DNA from 3 places in the Faecalibacterium sp. BIOML-A1 genome. Region 1 is predicted to be linked to each of the others. Evidence: predicted binding sites of a transcription regulator. Region 1 holds the regulator's gene; each other region holds the start of a gene.

Region 1 (3,244 bases):
TCGAACACCGGGGCGGCTGCCAGTGCAGACACCGGCAGCAGGGACAGCAGCATACTGCCGGTCAGCAGGATGCTTACAATGCGTTTGGCTTTCATAGGGGTTCGCTCCTTTCGTGTGGTTTTTATACGGGGGTCTCGTTACTATAAATATACCATAAACTGGGCAAAAACAAAAGAAATTCTGCACGAATGGGGGTCGAAACTGCGCGAATGGCTGAAAAAGAGGGAAAACTAAAACACTGCTGCCCGGGGATGTTCTCTTTTGACACCAAAAGAGAACCAGAAAAGTGCCAGCGATTTCGACGCGCTGGAGCCACGAAAAAAGGGGCTGCTCGCCCCTTTTAACCCCAAAGGGGTGGGCTGCACCGGAAAAAACTGAAGATTCACGCCTGTTCGGCGTGAAGATCTTTTAACCGTTTTTTCCGGCTCCGCCGATTTGAAGCCCCTCAGTCGCTGCGCGACAGCTCCCCCAAGGGGGAGCGGGCACGCCCGCAAACTTTGCGCTTGAGCCGGAAACTGTGCCACCATGCCAAAGGCTCCCTCCCAGAGGGAGCTGGCAAAGCCGCAGGCTTTGACTGAGGGAGTTCACACCCCTTTATGACAGAATTATGAATCTTTTAAAACATTTTTCCAAGGGGCTTGACAGCACCGGAAAATTGGCTATAATGGTCTTAGCACTCAGGAACAAGGAGTGCTAAACAAACAAAGCGAACGCAAAAAGGAGGCAGGCGCTATGACGATGGATGCACGCAAGCAGCGAGTCTTGCAGGCGATCGTGGCGCTGTATGGTCTCGAAGGCGAGCCCGTTGGCAGCAGCGTGCTGGCAAACTACTTTGACATGGCAGTTTCCAGCGCAACGCTTCGCAATGAGATGGCGGCGCTGACAAAGCTGGGCCTGCTGGAGCAACCCCACACCAGCGCGGGCCGTGTGCCCAGCGCCAAGGGCTACCGTTACTACCTTGATAATCTGCTGACCGACGATCAGCCGCTGGATCGTGTGAGCCGCGCCCGTGTGGATGCGGTGTTCGCAAGCCTCGACCATGAGCCGGAAAAGCTGGCCGCAGGTGCCGCCAAGGCGCTGGCCGCCATCAGCGGCTGCACCGCCGCCATCAGCACCCCGTGCGCCGAGGATCTGTGCATCGCCCACTATGAAGTGGTTCAGGTGGGCCGCAGCGCAGCGGCTGTGCTGGCCGTTACCACGGCCGGTTACGTTCGTACCCGTGTGGCACGGGTGCGCACCGGTCTTTCCCGCGAGAATGCGGCAGCACTTGCCGCACTGCTCAACCGCAACCTTACCTTTGTAGCGCCGGTGGATCTTTCCACCCGGCTGCTGGCAGAGCTGTGCAGCCAGATCGACCCGGAGCTGGTGCCCGTTATCAGTGCAGCGGCTGCCATCCTGCAGGATTCCGTCAAGCCCCATGTATTTCTGGGCGGTGAGCAGTACCTGCTGGACTGGCCCCAGCTGGACGGCAAGGTGGGCGACATCCTCACACTGCTGAACGACGAGGAGCAGGCCGCTGGCCTGATCGCACCTCCGGCAGAACGCAGTGAGAGCGTGCTGCTGGGCGAGGATCTGGAACCGCAGATCCCGGGCCTGTGCATCGTGAGCGACCGGTATCTGGTGGGCGGAGGCCTGTGGGGCTCCATTGCATTGATCGGCCCCACCCGGATGCCCTTCCAGAAACTGATGCCGCTGCTGCATTACTTTGCAGATCAGCTGGGCGAGGGCATGAGCGGCAAACGAAAAGACACCCCGCAGGCTGCCGTACCGCGGCGGACTGTGATCTATAAGGAGGATCTGGAATGAGCGAAGAAGCAAAAAAGACGGCTCCGGCTCAGGAAGCTGAGCAGCCCGAAACGGCTCCCGAGGAAAAGGCCCAGCAGGCAGCACCCGAACAGGAACCTGCTGCTGAAGCTGCCGACCCGAAGGATGACAAGAAGAAGGATGGCGGCTGGTTCAACAAGAAGGCCCGTGAGCTGGAAGCCGTCAAGGCAAAGCTGGACGCGGCCGAAGCCAACGCTGCACAGGCCAAAGACCAGCTGCTGCGCATGGCAGCGGAGTACGAGAACTACCGCAAGCGCTCCACCCGCGAAGCCGACCAGAAGTTCAACGATGGCATTTCCTTTGCGGTGAACCAGATCATTCCCATTCTGGATACGCTGGAGATGGCAGCAAATGCCCCCACCACCGACGAGAACTACAAAAAGGGCGTGACCATGACGCTGGACAAGGCCGCCAAGGCGCTGGATGCTCTCCATGTGGAGGAGATCGAGGCGCTGGGCAAGCCCTTTGACCCCAACTTCATGAATGCAGTGCAGCAGATCCCCGCCCCGGACGGACAGGAGAGCGGCACCGTCATCACGGTCTACCAGAAGGGCTACAAGCTGGGCGATAAGATCGTCCGCCATGCGACCGTTGTAGTGGCCGAATAACAAAGCAGAAACCCGAAAGGGTTTTGAATATAACATCCGCTTACAAACATTTGAGCATCACATAAACAATACGATTTGTTCTTTCGAGAGGAGTTTTCATTATGAGTAAGATCATTGGTATCGACCTTGGTACTACCAACAGCTGCGTGGCTGTCATGGAGGGCGGCGAGCCCGTTGTTATCGCAAACTCTGAGGGTGCACGCACCACCCCGTCTGTGGTGGGCTTCACCAAGACCGGCGACCGTCTGGTGGGTCAGGTGGCAAAGCGTCAGGCCATCACCAACCCCGAGAACACCGTTGCTTCCATCAAGCGCTTCATGGGCACCGATCACAAGGTGACCCTGAACGGCAAGGAGTACACTCCCCAGCAGGTCAGCGCTATGATCCTGCAGAAGCTGAAGGCTGATGCCGAGGCTTATCTGGGCGAGCCTGTTACCGAGGCTGTCATTACCGTTCCTGCATACTTCAACGACAGCCAGCGTCAGGCTACCAAGGACGCAGGCACCATTGCAGGCCTGAACGTCAAGCGTATCATCAACGAGCCTACTGCCGCTTCTCTGGCATATGGCATCGATAAGGAAGAAGACCAGAAGATCATGGTCTACGATCTGGGCGGCGGCACCTTCGATGTGTCCATCATCGAGATGGGCGACGGCGTTACCGAGGTTCTGGCCACCAACGGTGATACCCATCTGGGCGGCGATGACTTCGATGAGCGCATCATCAACTGGATGGCAGATGCCTTCCAGACCGAGAACGGCATCGACCTGCGCAAGGACAAGATGGCTGCGCAGCGTTTGAAGGAAGCTGCC
Region 2 (3,244 bases), on a different contig from region 1:
TGCGGATCAGATCGCATCCGGCACGGCCTGCGTGGGCCAGCACTGGACAGCGGACTGTTCAGCGGATGGTGCTATCGTCCTGCGGGAGGACGAAACCGCAACACTGTAAAGCATCTGAAGCTCAAAAGGACCGCCCTGAGTTACAAGACCCGGGGCGGTATTTTTTTGTCTGCAGGGGGGAGCGGAGACATCCGCTCCTTTTTTGTGCGTACGGGGCAGGGACATTGTGAGATTGGCTCTTGCATCCTTTTGGTTTTCTGTTATCATAGAAGCAATAGAATTGCAGGAGGAAGTCCATGCGCACATTGTTTCTTTTGAACCCAACTGCCGGTAAGGCCGATTGCACCCGTACGCTGCCGCAGCAGATCAATGCTGCCGCCGCGCGTGCAGGGCTTGCGCCGGAAGAATATACCATTCAGGTCACAAATCACGCCGGTCATGCCCGGGAGCTGGCCAATGCCGCTGCGCAGCAGGCCCGGCAGAGCGGGGAAGAACTGCGGGTCTTCACTGCCGGCGGCGACGGCACCTTCAACGAAGCGCTCACCGGGATCTATGGCTATGCAAATGCAGCCGTGGGCTGTCTGCCCTTTGGCAGCGGCAACGATTTTCTGCGCACCTTTGGTACAAAGGAAGAGTTTCTGGATCTGGATGCCCAGCTGGCCGGTGGGCCGGTGAGCATCGATCTGATGCAGACCAGCCTTGGCCTTTCGGCCACTATCTGCGCTGCCGGTCTGGATGCGCAGGTTGCCTACGGCATCCCGAAGTTCCGGCGCATCCCGCTGTGCGGCGGCGAGATGGCCTATGTGCTTTCCATTGTGGAACAGCTGTGCGGACACATCGGCCGCAGGGTGGAGTACACCATCGATGGTGAAACGCTGGATGTGGACTGCCTGATGTGTGCCATCTGCAATGGCCGCACCTATGGCGGCGGTTTCTGTGCAGCGCCGGAAGCACAGCCCGACGACGGCTGGCTGGATGTATATATCATCCGCAAGGTGAGCCGCGTGACCATTGCAAAGCTGCTGGGAATGTACAAGAGCGGCAAGCACTTCCAGAACGGTCAGCTCGTCAGGGCTGCAGAGCCGTATTTCATTTACCGCCGCGCAAAGCAGGTGAGCCTGCACGCTGCGGATGGCCGCGGGCCGATCGTTGCCACGGCAGACGGTGAATGCGCACCCAAGGAGCAGATCACTGTACAGGTACAGCCGCTGGCAGGGCGCATCCTTCTGCCAAAGCCTGCTTTTGAGCGCTTTGCAGCGCAGAGGACGGCACAGAGTGCAGACCGAACATGAAAAACCAGAAGAAGAGACAGCTTTTTTGTCCAAGAAGAAAGCTGTCTCTTTTTCGCTGTACGGCTGATTTTTTCATCTGTCATAAATTCTTAACAAAAAGAAGCAAAAAAGGTCTTGATTTTTTGGGTCAAGATGAGTACAATACACTTAGCACTCAGAGAAATGGAGTGCTAAAGAACCAAAGGGCCGACATGAGGCCCTTTGGACACAGCAAAGTTTTAAATTATATTTTTACTATAGGAGGGCAAGAACTATGAAGATCATTCCTCTTGCAGACCGTGTTGTCATTAAGGCTGTTGAGGTTGAGGAGACCACCAAGGGCGGTCTGATCCTGACCGGAAGTGCTAAGGAAAAGCCCCAGGTGGCTGAGGTCATCGCTGTCGGCCCCGGCGGCGTTGTGGACGGCAAGGAAGTCAAGATGACTGTGAAGGTCGGCGACAAGGTCCTCACCAGCAAGTACTCCGGTACCGAGGTCAAGGTGGACGGCGAAGAGTGCACCATCGTCCGTCAGGGCGATATCTTGGCAGTCGTTGAGGACTGAGCAGTTTCCCCTCTGATATTTGAAAATTGAGCTTTAAAGGAGCGATTTGATTATGGCTAAGCAGATCAAGCAGGGCGAGGATGCCCGCAAGGCACTGTGTGCCGGTATCGATACCCTGGCAAACACCGTTAAGATCACCCTGGGCCCCAAGGGCCGCAATGTGGTGCTGGGCAAAAAGTTCGGTGCACCGGTCATCACCAACGATGGCGTGACCATTGCCAAGGAGATCGAGCTGAAGGACGAGTTCGAGAACATGGGCGCACAGCTGGTGCGTGAAGTCGCTACCAAGACCAACGACGCAGCAGGCGACGGTACCACCACCGCAACCGTTCTGGCACAGGCCATGGTCACCGAGGGCATGAAGAATGTCACCGCCGGTGCAAACCCCATGGATATCCGCCGCGGCATGAGCAAGGCTGTTGCCAAGGCTGTTGAGACCATCAAGGCTCACAGCCAGAAGGTGAAGGACAGCAACGATATCGCCCGCGTCGGCACTATTTCTGCAGGCGACCCCGAGATCGGCCGTCTGATCGCCGAGGCTATGGAGAAGGTCACCTCCGATGGTGTTATCACCATTGAGGAGAACAAGACCACCGCTGAGACCTACAACGAGATCGTGGAAGGCATGCAGTTCGACCGCGGCTACCTCACCCCGTATATGGTCACCGATACCGACAAGATGGTGGCTGACCTGGACAACGCCGCTATCCTGATCACCGATAAGAAGATCAGCGTGATTCAGGATCTGGTCCCTCTGCTGGAGCAGGTCATGCAGAATGGTATGAAGCTGCTGATCGTGGCTGAGGATATCGAGGGCGAGGCTCTGTCCACTCTGATCGTCAACCGCCTGCGCGGCACCCTGAACGTCTGCGCTGTCAAGGCTCCCGGCTTTGGCGACCGCCGCAAGGAAATGCTGCAGGATATCGCAACCCTGACCGGCGGCACCGTGATCTCCTCCGATCTGGGCTATGAGCTGAAGGATGCTACCGTCCAGATGCTGGGCCATGCCCGTCAGGTGAAGGTCTCCAAGGAGAACACCACCATCGTTGGCGGTGCAGGCGATAAGGATGCCATCGCAGCCCGCATCGCTCAGATCCGCAGCCAGATCGAGGCCGCTACCAGCGATTTCGACCGTGAAAAGCTGCAGGAGCGTCTGGCAAAGCTGGCTGGCGGCGTGGCCGTCATCAAGGTCGGCGCTGCTACCGAAGTTGAGATGAAGGACAAGAAGCTGCGCATTGAGGATGCTTTGAACGCAACCAAGGCTGCTGTTCAGGAAGGTGTTGTTGCTGGCGGCGGCACTGCTCCTATCAATGCGATTCCCGCTGTGCGCGAGCTGTGCGACACGCTGGAAGGCGACGAGCGCACCGGTGCCAAGATCGTTCTGAAAGCTCTGGAAGCTCCTCTGCGCCAG
Region 3 (3,244 bases), on a different contig from region 1:
GCAGCGTACAGTTACATGGCTCTGGTGCCCATCGTGCAGCCGCCAGTCATTAAACTGCTGACCACCCAGAAGGACCGCCGCATCCGGATGCCCTATGAAAAGGGCAATGTCAGCCAGCTGACGAAGATTCTGTTCCCCATTGTTGTAACCATCATTGCCGGTATGGTAGCTCCTGCCAGCGTAGCTCTCGTTGGTTTTCTGATGTTCGGCAACCTGCTGCGGGAGTGCGGCGTACTGAACGCCCTCAGCGAAACCGCGCAGAATGTGCTGGCAAACCTCATCACCATCGTGCTGGGCCTGACCGTGGCCGGACAGATGACCGCTGACAAGTTTGTCCGGCCCGATACCCTGCTCATCCTTGCACTGGGTCTGGTAGCCTTCGTTTTTGATACCGCAGGCGGCGTGCTGTTTGCAAAGCTGCTGAACCTGTTCCTGCCCGAAGGCAAAAAACTGAACCCGATGATCGGTGCAGCCGGCATCTCCGCCTTTCCCATGAGCGGCCGTGTGGTCAACAAGATGGGATTGGAAGAAGATAACCAGAATTTCCTGCTGATGTACTCCATCAGCGTCAACGTTTCGGGGCAGATTGCATCCGTCATTGCAGGCGGCCTGATTCTGACCCTGATGGCTTAACGGAGGTACACTTATGCTTCATCTTTCTTCGTGGATGACCACCCTGCCCATGATGCTCATCGGCATGGTCGGCATTCTTCTCGTCATTGGTATCATTGTCCTGGCTGTGATGCTGCTCAACCGGCTGACAAGTCGGAAATAATTCATCCCATCAAGTAGAAACGAATTTACGGCGAAATATCGCTATAAATATGATGCACAGACCTTCTGAAAATGTGATTTTGTGACAACTTGGTGTCACTTCAATAAAGAACCCGCTTTCACTTCAATTTGATGTTGAAAGCGGGTTCTTTTCGCTTTTATGCGTGTTTGACGGCGGTTTCAAAAAGATTGACTGCTGCGTCCTCTTGTGTGTCGGTGTTGTGGGTACCACGCTTTTTCACTTCCGAAAAGATGTCAGAATACAAAAACCCCCGAAGAGCTTTTTACGGTTCTCCGGGGGTTGGTTCTATGCGCCGGTGTTCCTCACACCGATGCACAAACATTATTCGATTTCAATGAGATTGGGATTCGCAGGCAGAGCCTTCTGCTGCTGCGGTGCGGGCAGTACGATGTGCAGGATGCCATCCTCGAACTTTGCGTGGATGTCCTCCTTCTTCACGGCATCACCCACATAGAAGCTGCGGGCACAGGTACCGGAGAAGGTCTCACGGCGCAGATAACGGCCATTGTTGTCCTTCTCGTCATTGGAGTGGTTGCGGACGGCCTGAATGGTCAGGTAGCCGTCACTCAGCTCCATCTGAACGTCTTCCTTCTTGCAGCCGGGCAGGTCAACAGCCACATCATAGTTGCCATCGGCGGTCTGCTTCACATCGGTTTTCATCATGTTTGCGCCGCGCTTGCCGAAGGTCTCACGCTCTTCACGATTCATTGCACGCTCCAGCGCACCGTCGTTCCAGAACGGATCAAAGAAATCATCGAACAGATTTTCATGGAAAACAGCAGGCATAAACATAAAACAACCCTCCAATCCCGGCGTTCGGGTCGGGCATAAAATCAAGATCGTGCATCAGAAGCGGAGTCTTCCCGGGAGCCTTGCGGTTCCCTCATGCCCCTTTCTCCTGAGCACGCCACTGTTATAACACTGTTTATTAGCAGTGTCAATAGTAGAGTGCTAAAATTCACAAAAGAATAATACTTTTATAATATTTCATGCAATTCTCGGCAAAATCGTTTGCACTGGATTCAATTTTTTCTTCTCCAATCGTAGTCTTTCGCTGTGACAGAACGGATGCAAGCCGTTTTTTCAGAACCAGGCGATCCATTGCCCGCGTAAACAATGCAGTTATCAAAAAGTCTCTCTGTCCTTGCAGCGTCTTGCGTTCTGCCGGTCCACCCGCTATAATAATGTAGAAACCGAGATGAAAAGAGCGTGATATTGTGGAAGAGACCGAGATCAGTCATTTTCTCCACATTCTGGTCCGAATGGGCGAAGCTTTACAAAACAGCGGCGCAGAAGTATTCCGCGTTGAGGACACTTTGAACCGGATCGCAATCGCCTATGGGGCAGAAGATGTGAATGTATTCGTGATCACATCCAGCATCGTGGTCACGCTTACCATGCCCTCGCTGCCGCCGCAGACCGAGACCCGCCGCCTGCGTCACGCTGCCAGCAATGACCTGCTGACATTGGAAAAGCTCAATGCGCTCAGCCGCCGTATCTGCACAGCGCCTCCTTCCATAGAAGAGTTTCAGCGCCAGCTGAATGCCATTCTGGCACAGCATCCGGACCCAAGACTGCATCTTGCCGGCAGTGTGTTGGCTGCTTCCAGTTTTGCCATCTTCTTTGGTGGAAATCTCTGGGACGGCCTGCTGGCCGGCGGCATTGCCGTTCTGATTTGCTGGATGGAGCGCTATCTCTCGCCTTTTTGTATGAATGGCGTAGAATTTCAGTTTATAGCATCATTTCTCAGCGGTGTCTCCACTCTGCTGCTCTGCCGCTTTGGGATGCAGTTTCATGCCGATAAAGTTCTGATTGGTATCATCATGCTGCTGATTCCCGGCATCATGCTGACAAATTCCATCCGGGACATCTTACTTGGGGACATTATTTCCGGCTCTCTTCGGCTGGTGGAAGCCATTCTGATGGCCGCCACCCTTGCACTCGGCATGATGGCCGCCATCTGGTTGATGGGAGGAATTTCCGCATGATACAGGTTTTTTCGCAGTTGCTCAGTGCTGCCCTTGGTTCGGTCGGTTTCGGACTGATCTTCAATCTGAACCGGCGCTACTTACCCGCCGCCGGTGTAGGCGGACTTCTGGCATGGCTGGCTTATCTTCTTGCCGCCAACACCCTGCACAGCGTCTTTCTTGCCAATCTGTTGGCCGGTTTCTGTGCCGCTCTGTATGCCGAAATTCTTGCCCGATGCTGCAATGCACCCTCTACGCCTTTCTTCATCACCGCTGCCATTCCCCTCATTCCCGGAAGCACCCTCTACTACTGCATGAACGCAGTCGTCTCCAATGATTTGTCTGCTGCAGAGCATTTCGGAGAGCAGACCTTTCTGGCCGCTCTTGGAATTGCCGGCGGTATGGCAATCGCATGGTGTCTGGCCGATTTGAGCCGGAAGCTGCACGCACTTGCAATCCGTTCTTCGGGAAAGTAGCGATC

What was found. Region 1 encodes HrcA, which represses chaperone genes, less so after heat shock. Its sites were predicted from a motif close to TGTTAGCACTCNNNNNNNNNGAGTGCTAACA; they were not measured.
Region 2: a site for HrcA is predicted at 1,438-1,468, ahead of GKG36_RS02210 (co-chaperone GroES). Genes of this name have one in related genera too.
Region 3: a site for HrcA is predicted at 1,723-1,753, ahead of GKG36_RS00670 (Hsp20/alpha crystallin family protein). Genes of this name have one in related genera too.

What each region holds. Positions count from the first base shown of each region.
Region 1 is NZ_WKZJ01000009.1:11,988-15,231, forward strand. It holds gene GKG36_RS10145 (hypothetical protein) at 1-95, opposite strand, end outside; gene hrcA (heat-inducible transcriptional repressor HrcA) at 733-1,806, shown strand; gene GKG36_RS10155 (nucleotide exchange factor GrpE) at 1,803-2,432, shown strand; gene dnaK (molecular chaperone DnaK) at 2,534-3,244, shown strand, end outside.
Region 2 is NZ_WKZJ01000001.1:446,959-450,202, forward strand. It holds gene GKG36_RS02200 (ATP-dependent Clp protease ATP-binding subunit) at 1-109, shown strand, start outside; gene GKG36_RS02205 (YegS/Rv2252/BmrU family lipid kinase) at 297-1,292, shown strand; gene GKG36_RS02210 (co-chaperone GroES) at 1,546-1,833, shown strand; gene groL (chaperonin GroEL) at 1,886-3,244, shown strand, end outside.
Region 3 is NZ_WKZJ01000001.1:117,978-121,221, reverse strand. It holds gene GKG36_RS00680 (sodium ion-translocating decarboxylase subunit beta) at 1-633, shown strand, start outside; gene GKG36_RS00675 (oxaloacetate decarboxylase) at 647-775, shown strand; gene GKG36_RS00670 (Hsp20/alpha crystallin family protein) at 1,118-1,588, opposite strand; gene GKG36_RS00665 (threonine/serine exporter family protein) at 2,014-2,784, shown strand; gene GKG36_RS00660 (threonine/serine exporter family protein) at 2,781-3,239, shown strand.